One region of the Nonomuraea sp. NPDC003707 genome, then DNA from elsewhere that is predicted to be linked to it. Evidence: riboswitches for the same ligand, from Rfam matches in the RefSeq annotation. Region 1 holds a riboswitch; each other region holds the start of a gene.
The links. A riboswitch is a leader RNA that binds a small molecule or an ion and turns the genes downstream of it on or off. The one in region 1 is predicted to bind glycine.

Region 1 (6,185 bases):
GTAGTGAGTTCCTGGTGGACGGGGGCATCTCCGGCGCCTACGTCACGCCGCTCTAGCTCTGGTCCGGTCTGGTTTCTCGGGGGTCATATCGTGCAGCGTCCCGTCATCGGCATCACGTCGTACGTGGAGCCGGCGAGGTTCACGGTCTGGGACATGACCGTGGCGCTCCTGCCGTACATGTACGTGGAGCAGGTCGTACGCGCCGGCGGGCAGCCGATCGTGCTGCCGCCGGCCGGCGATCCCGCGCAGGTCGTCGGCCGCCTGGACGGCCTGATCCTGGCCGGTGGCGGGGACGTCGACCCGGCCCGGTACGGGCAGGAGCCTGGGGATCAAACCGGCTATATCCGCAAATTTCGGGATCAGGCGGAGTTTGGGCTTATCGCGGCGGCCCTCGACGCCGGCCTGCCGTACCTCGGCATCTGCCGCGGCCTCCAGGTGCTCAACGTCGCCCTCGGAGGCAGCCTCCACCAGCACCTCCCCGACGTCGTGGGGCACACCGGCCACTCCCCCGCCCCCGGCAGGTTCGGCCCGCTGCCCGTCACGCCCGTCCCCGGCAGCCGCCTGGCCAAGGCGCTGGGCACGGAGCCCGTGACCGTCCCCCACTACCACCACCAGGCCATCGACCGGCTCGCGCCCGGCCTCACGGTCACCGCCACCGCCGGCGACGGCACGATCGAGGCGGTCGAGCTGAACTCGGCCCCCTTCGCCGTGGCCGTGCAGTGGCACCCCGAGGCGGCCGAGGACGGCGCCCTCTTCGAGGCGCTCGTCGAGGCCTGCTGATCAGCCGGAGCGCCTCACGCCACCGGTTTGAGCACGCCGTCCAGCGCCACGGCTCCGGCGCCGTGCTTGGCCTCGATGCCGCGGCGCTGCTCGTCGGTGGCCGCCCAGACCAGCACGTCCACCTGGTTGCGCAGCACGTTGGTCGAGGCCGAGACGAGACCGCCGCCCAGCTCGGCCTCGACCTGCCGCTGGATCTCCCGCAGCTCGCTCTCGCTGCGCGCCGCGCCGCTGACGCACAGCGCGCCGCCCCACACCTCGCGGATCCACGCCTCGCGACCGGACAGGTCGCCGGTGAACTTCAGGTTGAGCACCAGCCGCAGCGGGTCGTTGGCCTCGGGTGACTCCGCGGGCTTGCCCTCCATGTAGCTCTGGTCGATCCAGGCGCCCGCGAACTCCTCGACCGCGCCGGCCCGCGACATCGCCTGTTCCATCGCCTGCTGCGTGGCCTTGGCGGGATCGACGGGCCGCCAGCCGCCCTCCGGCGCCGGGCACGGGCTGGTGAAGTCCACCTGACGAGCGGGGGCCGCCTTCGCGGACGGGCCGGGCGGCTCGGTCAGCGTCAGCCGGGCGCCGTCCCAGGTGCCTACGACGCGGTAGTCGCCCCACTTCACGCCGCCCTGCGACTCGTGATCCACCTTGTTCCAGTCCCAGCCGACGACGTCCGGACCGCTGCACTGCGGTGGCAGCGACTCCATGATCATCATGCACAGCTGCGGCCCGTGACCGCCGCCTTCGAGCACCGTCAGGCTGGCCTCGTACCGGGGTGGGGCCGCCGCCTCCGACGCGCCGCAGCCCGCCAGGGCCAGGGTGGTCAGCAGGCCGAGGGCCGCCGTTCGCCGATTCATACCCCTTCGACGTCGGTGACCCCCGGAGTGGTTCATGAGCCCTCAGAACGCGACAACAACCCCATCGCGGCACTAGGCTGGCGGACATCACCGGCGAAACCGTGCGGGAGAGCACCCTGACAGCCGGTCAGGGTCCCTGAAGGAGCAAGCCCTCCCCGCAAACCTCTCAAGGCAAAGGACCGCACGGCCTATGGTGACCTCTGGAAAGCAGGCCCACGGGGCCTCGCCGAAGGTGAAAGTCCGGCAAAACTCGGGCGAAGCTCTCAGGCATCGATGACAGAGGGGGAGGATGCTGGCATCCAATCCTGTCCAGAGGTGCGACAAATGTCCCGACCAACACCGCTACGAGACGTTCACGAGAGCCTCGGCGCCACGCTCACCGACTTCGCCGGGTGGCTCATGCCGCTCCGGTACGGGAGCGAGTCCGCGGAGCACAACGCCGTTCGCCAGGCGGCCGGGCTGTTCGACCTCTCCCACATGGGCGAAATCTTCCTGACCGGGCCGCAGGCCGGGCAGGCGCTCGACTACGCGCTGGTCGGCCACCTGTCGGCGCTGGCGACCGGGCGGGCCAGATACACGATGATCGTCAACGAGCGGGGCGGGGTGCTCGACGACCTCATCGTCTACCGGCTCGACGACGACGAGTTCATGGTCGTGGCAAACGCCTCGAACTACGAAAAAGTGGCAAAAGAGCTGATTGAGCGGTCGAAGGCGTATGACGTGCTGGTCGAGGACCGGTCGGACCAGTACGCGCTGATCGCCGTACAGGGGCCCCGGTCCCAGGAGATCCTCGCCACGCTCACCGACGCCGACCTCGACGGGCTCAAGTACTACGCGGGCCTGCCCGACCTGGTCGACGGGCGGCAGGCGCTGATCGCCCGCACCGGCTACACCGGCGAGGACGGGTTCGAGCTGTTCGTCGCCAACCAGGACGCGGTGCCGCTCTGGCACGCGCTCATGGCGGCGGGCGAGCCGCACGGCCTCAAGCCCGCCGGCCTGTCCAGCCGCGACACCCTCAGGCTCGAGGCCGGCATGCCGCTCTACGGCAACGAACTGAGCGTCGAGCTGACCCCGTTCGACGCGGGGCTGGGCAGAGTGGTGAAATTCGACAAGCCGGGCGACTTCGTCGGCCGGTCGGCGCTCGAGGCGGTCAAGGACGACCCGCCCCGGCGCCGGCTCGTCGGCCTGGTCGCGCGGGGACGCCGGGTGCCGCGCCACGGCTACCCGGTCACCAAAGACGGCGCCGTCGTCGGCGAGGTCACCAGCGGTGCGCCCTCCCAGAGCCTGGGCAGGCCCATCGCGATGGCCTACGTGGACACCGAGGCCGAGTCAGGCCTGGCCGTGGACATCCGGGGCAGCCATGAACCTATGGACCTGGTAGAGCTGCCCTTCTACAGGAGGAACAAGTGAGCAACATCCCTGACGACCTGGGCTACACCAAGGAGCACGAGTGGGTGGCCGGCCTCGACGACGGCCTCACCGTGACCATCGGCGTCACGGCCTTCGCCGCCGAATCTCTTGGTGATGTCGTCTTTGTGCAGCTCCCCGACGTCGGCTCGAGCGTCGAGCCGGGCGAATCCGTCGGCGAGGTGGAGTCGACCAAGTCGGTGAACGAGATCTACACCCCCGTCGGGGGTGAGATCGTCGAGGTGAACCAGGCCGTGGTCGACGACCCGAGCCTGGTCAACAGTGACCCGTACGGCGACGGCTGGATGTTCCGGGTGCGCGTCGAGGGCGACGCCGAGGACGTGCTCTCCGCCGAGGAGTACAAGGCACTCACCTCAGGCGATTCCTGACCTTTTTGCCGGGGCCCTGCGACGGGCCCCGGCACCAGCATGAAAGGCGCCATCAATGGCGATCAGCGTCTTCGACCTCTTCAAGATCGGCATCGGCCCGTCGAGCTCCCACACGGGAGGCCCGATGGCGGCCGCGCACAAGTTCGCCCGCGGGCTGCACGACGACGGCCTGCTCTCCCGGGTCGCGCGGGTCGAGGCCATCCTGTACGGCTCGCTCGGCCTGACCGGCAAGGGCCACGGCAGCGACAAGGCGGTCCTGCTCGGCCTGTCCGGCGAGAAGCCCGAGCTCGTCGATGTCGACTCCATCGACGGCCGCCTGGCCGAGATGCGCGAGTCGGGCACGGTCAAGCTGTACGGGACGCACGAGATCCGCTTCGTCGTGGGCGAGCACCTCGTCTTCGAGCGCAAGATCTCGCTGCCCGAGCACCCGAACGGCATGCGCTTCACCGCGTACGACGCCGACGGCGGGCCGCTGAGGGAGAAGGTCTACTTCTCGGTGGGCGGCGGCTTCGTCGTCGACGAGAAGGCCACGGGCGCCGACCGCATCAAGCCGGACGACACCGTCCTGCCCTACCCCTTCACCACGGGCGAGGAGCTGCTCAAGCACTGCTCCAACACGGGCCTGTCGATCTCGGCGCTGATGCTGGAGAACGAGAAGGCGTTCGGCCGCACCGAGGAGGAGATCCGCTCGGGCCTGCTGCGGCTCTGGGCGGTCATGTCGGAGTGCGTGCGCCGGGGCATCTCCAAGGAGGGCGTCCTGCCCGGCGGTCTCAAGGTCAAGCGCCGCGCCAACCAGCTCCACCGCCGCCTGCAGTCGGAGCCGGCGGAGAAGGACCCGCTGCAGGCCATGGACTGGGTCGCGCTGTTCGCGCTGGCGGTCAACGAGGAGAACGCCGCCGGGGGCCGCATCGTCACCGCCCCCACCAACGGCGCCGCCGGCATCATCCCGGCCGTCCTGACGTACTACACCCGCTTCGTCCCGCACGCGGACGAGGAGGGCGTGGTCCGCTTCCTGCTGACGGCGGGCGCGATCGGCGTGCTGTTCAAGGAGAACGCCTCGATCTCGGGCGCCGAGGTGGGCTGCCAGGGCGAGGTCGGCTCCGCCTGCTCGATGGCCTCGGCCGGCCTCACGGAGGCCCTCGGCGGCACGCCCGAGCAGGTCGAGAACGCGGCCGAGATCGGCATCGAGCACAACCTGGGCCTGACCTGCGACCCGATCGGCGGCCTGGTCCAGATCCCGTGCATCGAGCGGAACGCGGTTGCCTCCAACAAGGCCATCACGGCCGCCCGGATCGCCCTGCGCGGCGACGGCCGCCACTTCGTGCCGCTGGATCGTGCCATCAAGACGATGCGGGACACCGGGCGGGACATGCTGGACAAGTACAAGGAGACCTCACGCGGCGGCCTGGCCGTCAACGTGATCGAGTGCTGACCTCACCCTGACGGCCGCCGGGTCAGCGGCGGACGTGCAGGCGAACGACGGTGCTCGCCTCGTCGTCGCGGACCTCGCGGCGGATCCTGCCGACGATGTCGTGGTCCAGCTTGCTCACCACCGCGCCGACATCCGCGGTGGACGGGCACGTCAGGGTGACGCGCAGGCCGTTCTCGGTGACCCGCACCGCCGACCGGCCCAGCCCTTCCACGCCCTTCAGCCCGACGAAGAGCATCGCGGTGCCCGTGCCGTTGCGGGCGCCGCGGCGGCCCCAGCCGAGGCTGAGCAGGAGCCAGCGGAGCGAGACCAGCGACAGGAGCAGGAAGCTCAGGGCCAGCACCCACAGGGGCCACGGCTCGTCGGCCAGCACCCGGCGGACCTGGTTCGGGAGGACCTTGGCGGTGGCGGGCAGGTCGAAGAAGCGGCCGTGGCCGCGGAGCCAGGCGTACATGCCCAGGCCCAGCAGGGTGCCGCCCACGATGGCCAGGCCGACGCGGTTGCCCGCGTACTGCCGCATCGCGGCCCCCTTGCCGCGCGGGGGTGTCCGTTGCGCGTCGGTGCGTTCGGGCATCAGGCCGCCTCTCCGCGTGGCCGGGGCCTCTCGGTGCGTTCGGGCATCAGGCACCCTTTCTGCGCAGCCGGACCACGACCTCGCCCGTGCCCAGCGTGCCCACGCCCGCCAGCCGGTCGCCCACCGCCGTGCCGACCTGCCTGAGCATCGTGCCGGAGCTCTCCGTCCCCGTCATGACCGTGACCTCGATGGTGCTCCTGCGCAGCCGTACCCTGGCCCGGTCCACCCCCGGCACCTGCTGGGCGGCCGCGCGGAGCGTGCGGCGCAGGCCCGAGCGGGTGATGCCGATGACGGTCCGCGGGTCGGACGTCTCCACCGGCACCAGCCTCGACTGACCGGGCACGATCGCCAGCAGCAGCATGAACGTGCCCGCGCCCACCATGCCCGCGGCGGCGGTGGCCAGCTCGGGCCAGGTGGTCCTGCTTGCGAGCTCGACCAGTCTGTTCACGGGGACCCAGCCGAGCCGGTGGCCGAGCAGCCCTGACACGATCTCGGCCGCCGTCGCCCCCAGCCCGGCGGCCAGCGTGAGCGCGACGAGGGCTCCAGGGAGGGTTCGCGCCGGCCTGAGCGCCCTGCTCGCCCGGCGCAGCCCGGTGTGCCGCGCGGGGACGGCGGCGCCGGGGACTGTCTGCTGAAGCGTGGTCATCACAACGACACACGTACACGGGTCCCCCGGGGCCGGAACCGCGCCCCCGCCGCCCGTTTGCCCGAACATTACGGGGCGGCCAACAAGGTGAACAACACTCATATTCATTTGCCCG
Region 2 (6,185 bases), on a different contig from region 1:
CGACGCCCTCACCTCGGCCGCCGCCGGCCCCGACATGATCTTCGCGGCGGACGGGCGCGGCGGCTTCGTGGTGCCGGAGTTCAGCCCTGCCATCGACGGGCTGGCCTCGTTCATGCGCCTGCTCGGGCTGGTGGCCCGCACCCGCCTGTCGCTCAGCCAGATCGACGCCAGGATCCCCGAGGTCAAGATGCTCAAGCGCACGATCCCCACGCCGTGGGCGGCCAAGGGGGCCGTCATGCGCTCGGTCATCGAGACGGCGGAGGCCGAGCACGAGGGCCGGCGCGTCGACACCACCGACGGCGTGCGGGTGGCCCACGACGACGGGAGCTGGGTGCTCGTGCTGCCCGCGGCCACCGAGCCCGTGACCGATTTGTGGGCCGAGGCGGGTGACATGGACGGCGCCCAGGCCCTGCTCGAACGGTGGGCCCGCATCGTGGAGCAGGCCGCCATGTGAACAATCGTCGCGGAGGGTGAGGAAAAAAGCCATTAGGGTTGACGTGCCCAGACAGTGCCGCAAGATCGTAATGTAGAAACGCGCGGCGGCATGGACCACGGGGCGGAAGCGGCGGTAACTTTGTCTGCGTCCAAACCACAGTCCAGTGCCCCGCCTTGACCTTTGCCGCTGATCAGCGTATCTTGCGGCATTCGCAAACTTGAAAAAGCGAAGCGAGGCGCGTCTTTGAGCACCGTCGCCGCGTCTTCGCGGTAGGAGGCCGAGCCGATCGATGCCGAGCGTCTACTGCACGCAGTGCGGGCACGCCAACCCCGAGGATGCCCGTTTCTGTTCCCGCTGTGGGTCACCGCTGACCAGACCCGAGGTCTCCGGGGACACCACGTCGACGATCTCCATCGCGGGAATCGAGGCATACGAGGCTGAGGCAGGCGACATGCTCCTGGCGGAGCGGGCTCTGGTCGAGCAGCTGCCGCCCGGCACGGCGCTGCTCACGGTGACCAGGGGCCCCAACCAGGGGAGCCGTTTCCGGCTGGACAAGAACCTCACCACGACCGGGCGCCACCCGGAGAGCGACATCTTCCTCGACGACATCACGGTCTCCCGCCGCCACGTCGAGTTCTACCGCCACCCCGGCGGTCAGTTCTCTGTGCGTGACGTGGGCAGCCTCAACGGCACCTACGTCAACAGGGAACGCATCGAGGAGGTTCCCCTGCACTCCGGAGACGAGGTGCAGATCGGCAAGTTCCGCCTCGTCTTCCTGATGCGGACCCACGCCGGCGCATGATCGAGCCGAGCGAGCGACTCGTGGACGCGCCGTCCCGGGAGGTCATATGACCTCCCAGGCGGCACGCTCTCACATGAGCATCGGGGAGGTGCTCGCGCTCCTGCAGGGCGAGTTCCCCGATGTGACGATCTCCAAGATCCGCTTCCTGGAGGGTGAGGGGCTGATCGAGCCCGAGCGCAGCCCGTCCGGCTACCGCAAGTTCACTCACCTGCACGTGGAGCAGCTGCGCTTCATCCTGCGCGAGCAGCGCGACCATTACCTGCCGCTGCGGGTGATCAAGGACAGGATGGCCGAGAGCTTCGGCCGTCCGCGCGCCGTACAGGAGAAGACGGAGGTCCGGCTCAGCCGGGCCGAGCTGCTCGAGGCGGCGGAGATCGACGACGAGACGCTCACCGAGCTCGAGGACTACGGCCTGCTCGCCCCGGTGGCCAGGCGCTACGACGAAGAGGCGCTCAACGTGGCCCGCAGCATCGGCGCGCTGGCCCGCTTCGGCCTGCGCGCCCGCCACCTGCGGGCGGTCAAGGCCGCGGCCGAGCGCGAGTGCGGGCTCGTCGAGCAGGCGGTCGCGCCCATACTCAAACGGCGGGCCCCCGGCGCCATCGGGGAGGCCGACGAGGTCGCCAGGGAGCTTTCCACACTCCTGCTCGACCTGCACGCATCCCTTGTGCGGTCGGGGATCCGGTCCGTACTGGGGCGTTGAGACCCTGGCGAGCTGGGAGGCGGAGGCGCATTCCATGCCCGCCGGGTGTTACGTTGAATTGCAGTAGCCAGTCAGCAGTAGCGACCCGCAAATAGCTGTGCCGGGTGACCGGTCAGGAATACGGAGCAGCCCGTGTTGCAGATGGAGGTCGTGGGCGTTCGAGTTGAAATGCCCACAAATCAGCCGATCGTCTTGCTCAAGGAGGCACACGGGGAGCGGTTCCTTCCTATATGGATTGGCATGACCGAGGCGACGGCCATCGCGCTGGCCCAAGCGGAGGAGCCACCGCCGCGTCCGCTCACCCACGACCTCTTCCGAGACGTGCTGAGCGCTCTGGGCGTCGGCCTGCGAGCGGTCAACATCGTCGCCTTGCGCGACGGCATCTTCTTCGCCGACCTGGTCTTCTCCAACGGCGTGGAGGTGAGCGCGCGGCCGTCCGACTCGATCGCGCTCGCCCTGCGCACCGGAGCACGCATCTTCGCCAGCGAGGAGGTCGTCCAGGAGGCCGGGGTGATCATCCCGGACGACCAGGAAGACGAGGTGGAGAAGTTCAGAGAGTTCCTTGACACGATCACTCCCGAAGACTTCGGCAGGGCGGGGTAGGTATTTCGGTGCATTTACGCTTCACGACGCGCCGAGCCGGATCGTTGACTGAGCATGGTCACGGTCCTACGGTGCAAGTGAAACCCGTGGTCGCCCTTTACGAACCCCCAGATCAGGCCGCGGGATGAGAGAAAGCCGGAGGTCCGCGTGGCGGTCAGCAGCGGCGAGGGAAAGACGGCCGGCCAGGAAGATCCGGTTCGGCGCGAGAGCGCGCGGCAGCGTGCCGGAGAGCAGGGCCTGCTCTTCGACGAACAGCCGGCGTCGCTGCCGGCGGACATCGGTTACCGCGGGCCGACGGCCTGCGCGGCGGCCGGCATCACCTACAGGCAGCTCGACTACTGGGCGCGCACGGGCCTCGTGGAGCCCACGATAAGAGCCGCGCAGGGCTCGGGCTCACAGCGGCTCTACAGCTTCCGGGACATCCTGGTGCTCAAGGTCGTCAAGCGGCTCCTCGACACCGGGGTGTCGCTGCAGCAGATCCGTACGGCCGTCCAGCATCTGCGTGACCGCGGGGTCGCCGACCTCGCGCAGATCACGCTCATGAGCGACGGCGTCAGCGTCTACGAGTGCACCTCGGCCGACGAGGTGATAGACCTGCTCCAAGGCGGTCAGGGCGTGTTCGGCATCGCGCTCGGCCGGGTCTGGCGAGAGGTCGAGGGCTCCCTCGCGGAGCTGCCGGGGGAACGAGCGGCGGTCGAGGACAGCGTCCCGGCCGACCACCCCGCTGACGAGCTCGCCCGCCGTCGCCGCGCGCGGCGCCTCAGCTAGCACACCCCCTTCTGCCGTGGGCCGCCGGACGCGGCCCACCGGGCAATCCGCACATAACGCATCGACGGGGAAATTCATGCGTAACGCGGAGGGTTGTAATCTAGGACAGCAAGGCTGACGACCCCGTGCGGGAGAGTCCCTGGGACCCGCGGGTCTCAGGGCGCCGAAGGAGCAACCCTCCCCGGAATCTCTCAGGCACCCTGTACCGCTCGGGTGAGGCAACTCTGGAAAGCAGGCGCGCCCGCCAGGCGCGCCTCACCGACGGTGCAAGCCCCATTCCCGGGGTGAAGCTCTCAGGTCGCGGCGTCGCCGCGCTGACAGAGGGGGAGATCCGGCACTCGCCCGCGCCACGGCGCCGGTCTCCATAGCCTCGGGAGGCACTGTCCATGACCGACCTGTCAGCTCCGCCGTTCTCGTCCAGGCACATCGGCCCATCCGCGACCGAGCAGCAGCGCATGCTCGAGGCCGTGGGCTTCGAGTCCGTGGCGGATCTGGTGGCCGTGGCCGTCCCCGAGGCCATCAGGGCCAAGGACCGGCTCCAGCTGCCCGCCGCCGTCGGCGAGGCCGAGGCCATCGCCGAGCTGCGCGCCCTGGCCGGGCGCAACCGCGTGCTCACCTCCATGATCGGCCTGGGCTACCACGACACGATCACCCCCGCCGTCATCCGGCGCAACCTGCTGGAGAACCCGGGCTGGTACACCGCCTACACCCCGTACCAGCCGGAGATCTCGCAGGGCCGCCTCGAGGCGCTGCTGAACTTCCAGACCGTCGTCTCCGACCTGACGGGCCTGCCCGTCGCGGGCGCCTCCCTCCTCGACGAGGCCACGGCCGCCGCCGAGGCGATGACCCTGGCCCGCCGCTCGGGCAAGTCCAAGAGCAGCGTGTTCGTGGTGGACGCCGACGCGCTGCCGCAGACCAAGGCCGTGCTCGCCACCAGGGCCGAGCCCCTGGGCATCACGCTGGTGGAGCACTCCCTCGAGGGCGGGCTGCCCGAGTGTTTCGGCGTGCTCGTCCAGTACCCGGGCGCGTCCGGGCGGCTGCGCGACTTCCGCGTCGTGGCCGCCGCCGCGCACGAGGCGGGCGCGCTCGTCGTGGCCGCCGCCGACCTGCTGGCCCTCACCCTCGTGGCCGCGCCCGGCGAGCTGGGCGCCGACATCGCGATCGGCTCCTCGCAGCGGTTCGGGGTGCCGTTCGGGTTCGGCGGGCCGCACGCGGCCTACATGTCCGTACGCGAGGGCCTGCAGCGCCAGCTCCCCGGCCGCCTGGTGGGCGTTTCGGTGGACGCCGACGGCGACCCCGCGTACCGGCTGGCCCTGCAGACCCGCGAGCAGCACATCCGCCGCGAGAAGGCCACCAGCAACATCTGCACCGCGCAGGTGCTGCTCGCCGTCATCGCGAGCATGTACGCCGTCTACCACGGCCCCGAGGGGCTGCGCCGGATCGCCCACCGGGCGCACCGCCACGCCGTGGCCCTGGCCGGCGGGCTGCGCCAGGCGGGCCTGGAGGTCGTGCACCGCGAGTTCTTCGACACCGTGCTCGTACGCGTGCCCGGCCGGGCCGCCGAGGTGGTCGCCGCCGCCGTCGAGCAGGGCGTGAACCTCTGGCGGGTCGACGACGACCACGTGTCGATCTCCTGCGACGAGAAGACCGGCGCCGCCGAGGTCGCCAAGGTGTGGGCCGCCTTCGGCGTCGAGCGGGCCGACGTGGCCCTGGACGCGGACGCGCTGCCCGCCTCGCTGGCGCGCGAGTCCGGCTACCTCACCCACCCGGTCTTCCACAGCCACCGCTCCGAGACCGCCATGCTGCGCTACCTGCGCAAGCTGCAGGACAAGGACATCGCGCTCGACCGCTCCATGATCCCGCTCGGCTCCTGCACGATGAAGCTGAACGCGACCACCGAGATGGAGCCGATCACCTGGCCCGAGTTCGCCGCGATCCACCCGTACGCGCCGGACGACCAGGTCGAGGGCTACCGCGAGCTGATCGGCACGCTGGAGGGCTGGCTGGCCGAGGTGACCGGCTACGACCGCGTCTCCATCCAGCCGAACGCCGGCTCGCAGGGCGAGTTCGCCGGACTGCTGGCCATCCGCGCCTACCACCGCGCCAACGGCCACGGCGAGCGCGACGTCTGCCTCATCCCGTCCTCCGCCCACGGCACCAACGCCGCCAGCGCGATCATGGCGGGCATGCGGGTCGTGGTCGTGGCCTGCGACTCCGACGGCAACGTGGACCTGGCCGACCTCGACGCCAAGATCGACAAGCACCGTGACGCGCTGGCCGCGATCATGGTGACGTACCCCTCGACGCACGGCGTGTACGAGGAGACGATCACCGAGGTGTGCGCCAAGGTGCACGAGGCCGGCGGCCAGGTCTACGTGGACGGGGCCAACCTCAACGCGCTGGTCGGGCTGGCCAAGCCGGGCGAGTTCGGGGCCGACGTGTCCCACCTCAACCTGCACAAGACGTTCTGCATCCCGCACGGCGGCGGCGGACCGGGCGTCGGCCCCGTCGCGGTCCGCGGCCACCTGGCGGCCTTCCTGCCCGGCCACCCGCTGCACGACGGCACGCCGGTGGGCCCCGTATCGGCGGCCCCGTACGGCTCGGCCGGGATCCTGCCGATCTCGTGGGCGTACATCAGGATGATGGGCTCCGAGGGCCTCACGGCGGCCACCGAGCAGGCCATCCTGTCGGCCAACTACCTGGCCAGGCGGCTCGCCCCGCACTTCCCCGTGCTCTACACGGGGCGCGGCGGGCTGGTGGCCCACGAGTGCATCGTCGACCTGCGGCAGATCACCAAGGAGACCGGGGTCACCGTGGACGACGTCGCCAAGCGGCTCATCGACTACGGCTTCCACGCGCCGACCATGTCGTTCCCC
Region 3 (6,185 bases), on a different contig from region 1:
TTTCGTCGAGGTGATCGAGGCGGTGAACAGCACGATCATCGACGTCACGGTGAATCGCTTGCGGCTGACGGACCATGTCTCACATGCCCTGTCCGAAGTACTGGCGGACGGAGGGAAGGTCGGTCAACTGCTCGCTCGGCTGAGCGCCATCCTCGATCGCCCCATCACCCTGACCGGACCGTCCGGCGACACCTTGATCGGCTCTGGTTCTGAGGGAGACCCGGATGAGCTCCAGCAGGAATTGACGGCTCGGACGCCGGTCGTCGTGAACGGAGCCGTCTGGGGGTGGTTGCTCACCCGCCTCAGCAACGAGGAAAGCTCGGCGGAGCAGGCGGCGCTGGAACGCGCCGCCGAGATTGTGGCCCTCGGACTGTTGCGCGGCGGTTGGGCGGCGATTTCTCGCAGCGCGAACCACCATCGGCTGATTTCGGCGTTGCTCTCGGGCCAAGGCGATCGCGAGGGTTTGCGGGCACGAGCGAGCGCCGCCGGTCTGGCGTTGGACGCGGCAGGCTATGTCGTGGCCCTGGCTCGCGACGATGATCCCGCGGTGGCGCTGGCCACACTGGACCGGTCTGCCAGAGCGGTATACGCGACGGCGTACCCGGAGGGGGGGCGATGCGGGTCCGTGCCGACAATCACGGCGGAGGTGGACGGGGTCTGCTGCACACTTCTCGCCACGGCATCGTCGCCCCGGCAGATGGCGGCCCGGCTGTCCGCCGAGCTCGGCAACGCGCTGACGGCCACCGGTGTGGCGGCGGTGGGGCCACCCGTTCGTGCCGTTGACGAACTGATGCACTGCGCGGCTGAGGCGCGGCTCGTGCTTGGAGTGGCACGTCAGGTGGAGCCACGCACCCGTGTCGCCGAAGCCGACAAGCTCGGCGTGGAGCGAGCGCTGCTGCGGGCCTACGGCGTCGACGGGCTGGCGCGGTACGTCCATGAGAAGCTCGGGCCGCTCATCGACTTCGATGATCAGCGGGGTACGCGGCTGCTCCACACCCTCGATGTGGTCCTGACATCCGCGGAGGGGAAGACGGAGGCGGCACGTCGGCTCAATCTGCGGCGGCAAACGCTCTACCAGCGGCTACAGCGCATCGGTCACTTGCTCGATGTCGACCTCACGGAACCGCGCACACGAGCCGACCTGCTCGTGGCGCTCCGCGCGCGGCATCTCCTCGGCGACAATCCCGCATCCTGGCCTGCAGTCTCGTACCAGCCTTCGAGACCATCGTGATGCCCGGAAGGGGGTTGACCTTTGGGAACGGTTCCGCCTACGGTGAGCCCCCTAACTGCATATCGCGCCGTCAGAACCGGAGCGGGAGAGTCCGTCGTCCATCATGACGAGGCGCCGAAGGAGCAACTCTCCCCAGAAACTCTCAGGCCCCCTTACCGCACCGGCGAGGCGAACTCTGGAAAGCCAGGACGCTGGTCCTGCACCCACGGTGCAAACCGCACATCAGGCGGTGAAGCTATCAGGTACCGATGACAGAGCGGGGAGGTCGCCCGGCTGTGGCGCCGCATCAAGCGGTGCCTGAAACAGGGAGCCTCCCACCATGACGACATCGCGTGATACTTCCAGGCCTGCTCGTGGGCACTTCGCGTACCGGCACATCGGGGTGGGCCTCGATGACCAGGCCACCATGTTGGCCGAGCTCGGATACGTCGGCCTCGACGAATTGATGGATGCCGCGGTACCCGCCGGCATCCGCTCTGCAGCGGACCTCCGGCTGCCACCGCCCATCACCGAGACGCAGGCGGCATCCGAGCTCGCCGAGCTCGCCGCGCGCAACACGGTGTCGATACCGATGATCGGCATGGGCTACCATCCGACGATCACGCCTGCAGTCATCCGCCGTTACGTCCTGGAGAACCCGGCATGGTACACGGCGTAGACGCCGCACCAGCCGGGGATCAGCCAGGGACGGCTCGAAGCACTGTTGAACTTCCAGACCATGGTGGACGATCTGACAGGACTGCCGACAGCCAACGCGTCGCTGCTCGACGAAGGTACGGCGGTTGTGGAGGCGATGATGGTGATGAAGCGGGCCTCGAAATCTCCTTCGTCGCGGGTCGTCGTCGACGCCCGACACTTTGCCGCAAACCCTGGATCTGGTGCGGACCCGTGCCGCGGAGTGCCGAAGCCCAAGCCGCCGGTGACAGGCGGCGACACAAACAATTGACATTCTGACGCTATGTGAACCGGTGCTCAGGCTTCCCATGAGCACGGTCGAATCGTAGACGTCGCCGACGCCATCGCGAGCCGTCATCCCCAAACGAGCCGGACGGCTCCGCCGATCTGAGTGGCAGCGTTTGCGCGTCCAGCGGCACTCTGTCGTCATCGGTGAAGGCCGTCCGTTGACAACGGCATGCCGCGATCTCGCCAGAAACTCACCCGAATGGTGCTTGGTTCACTCATTTCAGAGCTGCGGCGATCGAGGCCGCGATGTGGTCGCGCATTGCCTCGTGGTCGTCGGCCGCCTCGCCCATGATGATGCGTGCGAGCTGCGGCAGCATCGACGGCAGCAGCGCCAGGCCGGTGAGCATGAACAGCGTACGGGCCGTAGCCGTCGTGGGCTCCTCGCCGCGTCCTTCCGCCAATGAGGCTGTCTTGCGGCCGCAGCGCTCCACCCGGGCCTTCTGGCCGGGCAGCAACTCCTGGCCCCGGCAGTTGAGCGCCTCCCACATCAGTAGGCGCACCAGGTCAGGGTGCGTGCGGTAGTAGTCGGTCAGTCTGATCACGTAATCGATGGGGTCGCTGCCGGGCAGGGCCATCTGGGCGGTCAGGTCGTCGAGCGCCTCAGTGATGACCGCGTCGAATAGCTTCTCCTTGCCGCCGAAGTGGCCGTAGATGCGCTCTTTGTTGACCCTGGCGCGCTCCGCGATGCGGTCGACGCGAGCGCCTGCCACCCCATGGGCGGCGAACTCCTCCCGCGCGGCCTCCAGCAGGGCAGAGCGGGTGGCGGCCGTCGAGACCTTTGGTGCCATGCCGCCCATGATGCCACGACCAACCGGTTGGTTGCGGAGCGTCCCTCTAGCCTAGATGATCAATTCCAAGGGGTGCCTGCGGAGGGTGTGGGGGTGGGCGGTCAGGCGTCAGGGTCGACTTCGGGGTGCGTGAACCGCACGGGCTTGCCCAGCGACCGGGCGTAGGCGATTTCGGCTCGGGTGCTGTCTCCGATGTAGCCGCCGACTACGAGCACCTCATCAGCGAGCCGGATCTTCGCCCGGTGCAGATCGTCGAGTCGAACCTTCAGCGCCTCGGCCTCGACAGGATCGGACCAAAGTTCGTGCGACGACTTCATGTCGCAACCCGGTTTGACGACAATCTTTCAGGCTTTGGTCTCCCGCAGATCGGCCTCGTTCATCTCGGTCATGAAACGGGTGGAGCCGCAGATCACGACGATACGCGGGAGGCTCAACAGCTTCTTCGCGTCGGCGAGCTTCTCCTCGGGGGTGAGCAGTTGCGGGTATGACACTGGTTCCTCCTGGTGGTGTGGTCCAAGGGGCGCCTGCGGAGACGAGAACGAGGATGTCCAAGATCGTCTTATGGCGAACGACGTGGGCACCCTCGCGACAGCACTGTATGCGACGACCGACGACATGCTGAAAGAGCATCCCGACCTGGCGCCGTGGCGCCCGCCGGTCGGCATTACGCCCCGCCTGAGCGATGCCGAACTGGTCACCCTCGCCACGATGCAGGCCATACTCGGCTACACCTCCGAGGCCAAATGGCTCCGCCATGCCCGTGCCCACCTGCGCCACCTCTTCCCCTACCTGCCCCAGCAGCCCAGCTATACCAAGCGGCTGCGCAAGGCCGCCGGTCTGATGCGAAGCGTCAACCGGATCCTGGCCACCACCACCTCGGTGTGGAGCGACGACGTATGGGTCGTGGACTCCACCCCGGTGGAATGCGGCCGCTCCCGCGAGACCGTCAAACGCTCCGACCTGGCAGGCTGGGCCGAATACGGCTACTGCGCCAGCCACAGCCGCTTCTTCTGGGGCCTGCGCCTGCACCTGCTCTGCACCCTTCAGGGCCTGCCCATCGCCTTCGCCCTGACCGGGGCCAAGGCCGACGAACGCGAGACCCTCCTTGACCTCCTGGCAGCCGAATGCGAGCTTCTGCGAGAGCGCCCCGACAGACTCTCATCGGCGACAAGACCTACTTCGGCCGTGGTTTCGAACGCGAACTGTCCGAGCGTGGAGTCCAGTTGCTGCGGCCGGTCCGTAAAGGTGAACGGGAACGGCCTGGTGCAGCCCTGTTCAAGCCGCTGCGGCAGGTCATCGAATCGATCAACGAGACCTTCAAGGGGCAGCTTGGCCCTCGAACGGCACCGAGGGCGCACACCCGGAGGTGTCATAGCCCGCGTCATGCAACGCATCCTCGCGCTGACCGCCACGATCTGGCACAACGACGCCACCGGACAAACCGTCCTACGCTCACTGATCGCCTACGATCACTGACCCCTTGGAATAGATCATCTAGTACTCCAATGACAACACCGTTGAGTTAACGTCGTGACCCGGCCGTCAAGCCTTGCTCCATCACCATGACCTCGGTTTCGAACGTGTAGTGCTGGACGGTGGCGGGGCGCTGGAGAGAGTTCTTGCTGTATTTGCTGGTCGGATTCTTCCGGGTTCGGGCCTTGACTCGCTGGCGGTGGTGGCCAGGTGCAGGTTGTCGAGAATGGCGCAGCCGATCGCGCTGGTCAGCGCGGCGATGTCACTGATCAGGATCCCACTGGCGGTGGTGACCTGGTCGCGTGCGGCGTCCAGGGCGACAGTGAAGCTGATCCGGTCGAAGTCCAGTCGCGGGTGGCCGGCGATGGCGTCCCCGGCGATCCGGACCATGGCTTGGTAGACGGTCAGTAGCGCGTAAACCTCCTGGTCGATGTCCTGCAGGCAGCGTGAGCGCAGGACCCGGCCATGCAGCATGGTGGCCTTGATCAAGAAGTAGGTTGTCTCCGCCTGCCACCTGTCGTGGTAGAGCGCGACCAGTTCGCGGGCGGGGTAGCGGATATGGTCGGTCAGGCTGGTGGCAAGGCGCCACTGCTCACGACGTGCAGTGCCGTCGGCGTAGGTGATCGTGATCCATGCCTCGATGATCCGCACTGGCAGTTTCCCCAGGCCGAACGTGGACAGGTAGGAGCCGTCGGGCAACCTCTTGATGATCAGTGGGTGGCGCCGAGCGCCGGAACGGCAGAGGGACTCCGCTCCCGTGGAGCGCAGTTGGAGCAGAAAGGGCCAGCCGTCGAAGCCCGTGTCCAGCAGCACGAGCATGCCTGAGGCGAGTCTGTCCAGCAGTCGCTGGGCATATCCGGTCTCGCCTACCGTCTCCGGTCCGAATGCGGCACCGAGCACGGCTCGGGTGCCGCATTCGATCAGTACCAGCAGTCGCAGCAGCGGGTAGCCGAACTCCACATCTTCGCCCTTACGCTTTCGCTTGGCGTGCTGGGCGGCGATCGAGTCGCTGTCTGCCAGATGCACCCCGGTGCCGTCGATGGCCACCGTCCGCAGGCCCCGCCAGAATGCCCCGACGGTGTCCGGTCGGGCGAGCGGCCCGGCCAGCGTCTCGAACAACGTCTTGAACGGTGCGCTCCCCACCCGGCGACGCGCCCGGCACAACGCCGAGGCACTCGGCCGTGCCAAACACAGGGCGTCCAGGCTCGCCACGAGCTTGCCCCACACCGCCCGATAGCTGCACTGCTCAAACAGGGCCAGAGCCAGCACGAATACACCACCACCCTCGAGGGCAGCAGCCGGATGCGTTTTTGAACTGCTCCCGTCTCCTTCAGCACCGCGTCGACCAGCGTGAAGTCCACTATCTGGGTGAGCTCTCCGAGATGCCCTGGTGCGAATATGCCTGCGGCTACCGTGATCTCTCGAGCGATGACAGACTGCTCCTGCAACGGAACTCCTTGATCAGCTCTCTTGGTCGAAAGTTGATCTACCGGGGTTCCGTTGCGTCGTTCAACCCCTTGACAGTTCGCCTACGGCCTTAACTCAACGGTGTTGACTCCAATGACGCTTCGCGATCTTGAGGGGTCAGAGTCACATGGCGACAGCCACTGCGTGATCATTCGGAGTTTGTGAAGACAACCAAAGATCGTGCGGTGGCCGCGAGTCACAGCGTAGAGCCTGACGGCTGGATGGTCATCTTCAACGAGCTGATGGGGCGGGGTCGCCAGCCG

Region 2: another riboswitch for glycine. It lies ahead of gcvP (aminomethyl-transferring glycine dehydrogenase); the one in region 1 lies ahead of gcvT (glycine cleavage system aminomethyltransferase GcvT).
Region 3: another riboswitch for glycine. It lies ahead of ACWDRB_RS66775 (hypothetical protein); the one in region 1 lies ahead of gcvT (glycine cleavage system aminomethyltransferase GcvT).

What each region holds. Positions count from the first base shown of each region.
Region 1 is NZ_JBSFNK010000014.1:230,619-236,803, forward strand. It holds gene ACWDRB_RS33390 (3-oxoacyl-ACP reductase) at 1-56, shown strand, start outside; gene ACWDRB_RS33395 (gamma-glutamyl-gamma-aminobutyrate hydrolase family protein) at 91-780, shown strand; gene ACWDRB_RS33400 (hypothetical protein) at 795-1,625, opposite strand; glycine riboswitch at 1,720-1,817, shown strand; gene gcvT (glycine cleavage system aminomethyltransferase GcvT) at 1,950-3,035, shown strand; gene gcvH (glycine cleavage system protein GcvH) at 3,032-3,421, shown strand; gene ACWDRB_RS33415 (L-serine ammonia-lyase) at 3,477-4,853, shown strand; gene ACWDRB_RS33420 (hypothetical protein) at 4,876-5,424, opposite strand; gene ACWDRB_RS33425 (DUF6286 domain-containing protein) at 5,471-6,070, opposite strand.
Region 2 is NZ_JBSFNK010000008.1:209,281-215,465, forward strand. It holds gene ACWDRB_RS22760 (sugar phosphate nucleotidyltransferase) at 1-454, shown strand, start outside; gene ACWDRB_RS22765 (FHA domain-containing protein) at 726-1,238, shown strand; gene ftsR (transcriptional regulator FtsR) at 1,312-1,938, shown strand; gene ACWDRB_RS22775 (bifunctional nuclease family protein) at 2,071-2,541, shown strand; gene ACWDRB_RS22780 (MerR family transcriptional regulator) at 2,689-3,309, shown strand; glycine riboswitch at 3,428-3,527, shown strand; gene gcvP (aminomethyl-transferring glycine dehydrogenase) at 3,696-6,185, shown strand, end outside.
Region 3 is NZ_JBSFNK010000089.1:5,072-11,256, forward strand. It holds gene ACWDRB_RS66770 (PucR family transcriptional regulator) at 1-1,231, shown strand, start outside; glycine riboswitch at 1,304-1,399, shown strand; partial or broken gene ACWDRB_RS66775 (hypothetical protein) at 1,638-2,177, shown strand; gene ACWDRB_RS66780 (TetR/AcrR family transcriptional regulator) at 2,410-2,982, opposite strand; gene ACWDRB_RS66785 (hypothetical protein) at 3,084-3,299, opposite strand; gene ACWDRB_RS66790 (hypothetical protein) at 3,327-3,473, opposite strand; partial or broken gene ACWDRB_RS66795 (IS982 family transposase) at 3,544-4,458, shown strand; partial or broken gene ACWDRB_RS66800 (IS4 family transposase) at 4,540-5,816, opposite strand; partial or broken gene ACWDRB_RS66805 (IS701 family transposase) at 6,175-6,185, shown strand, end outside.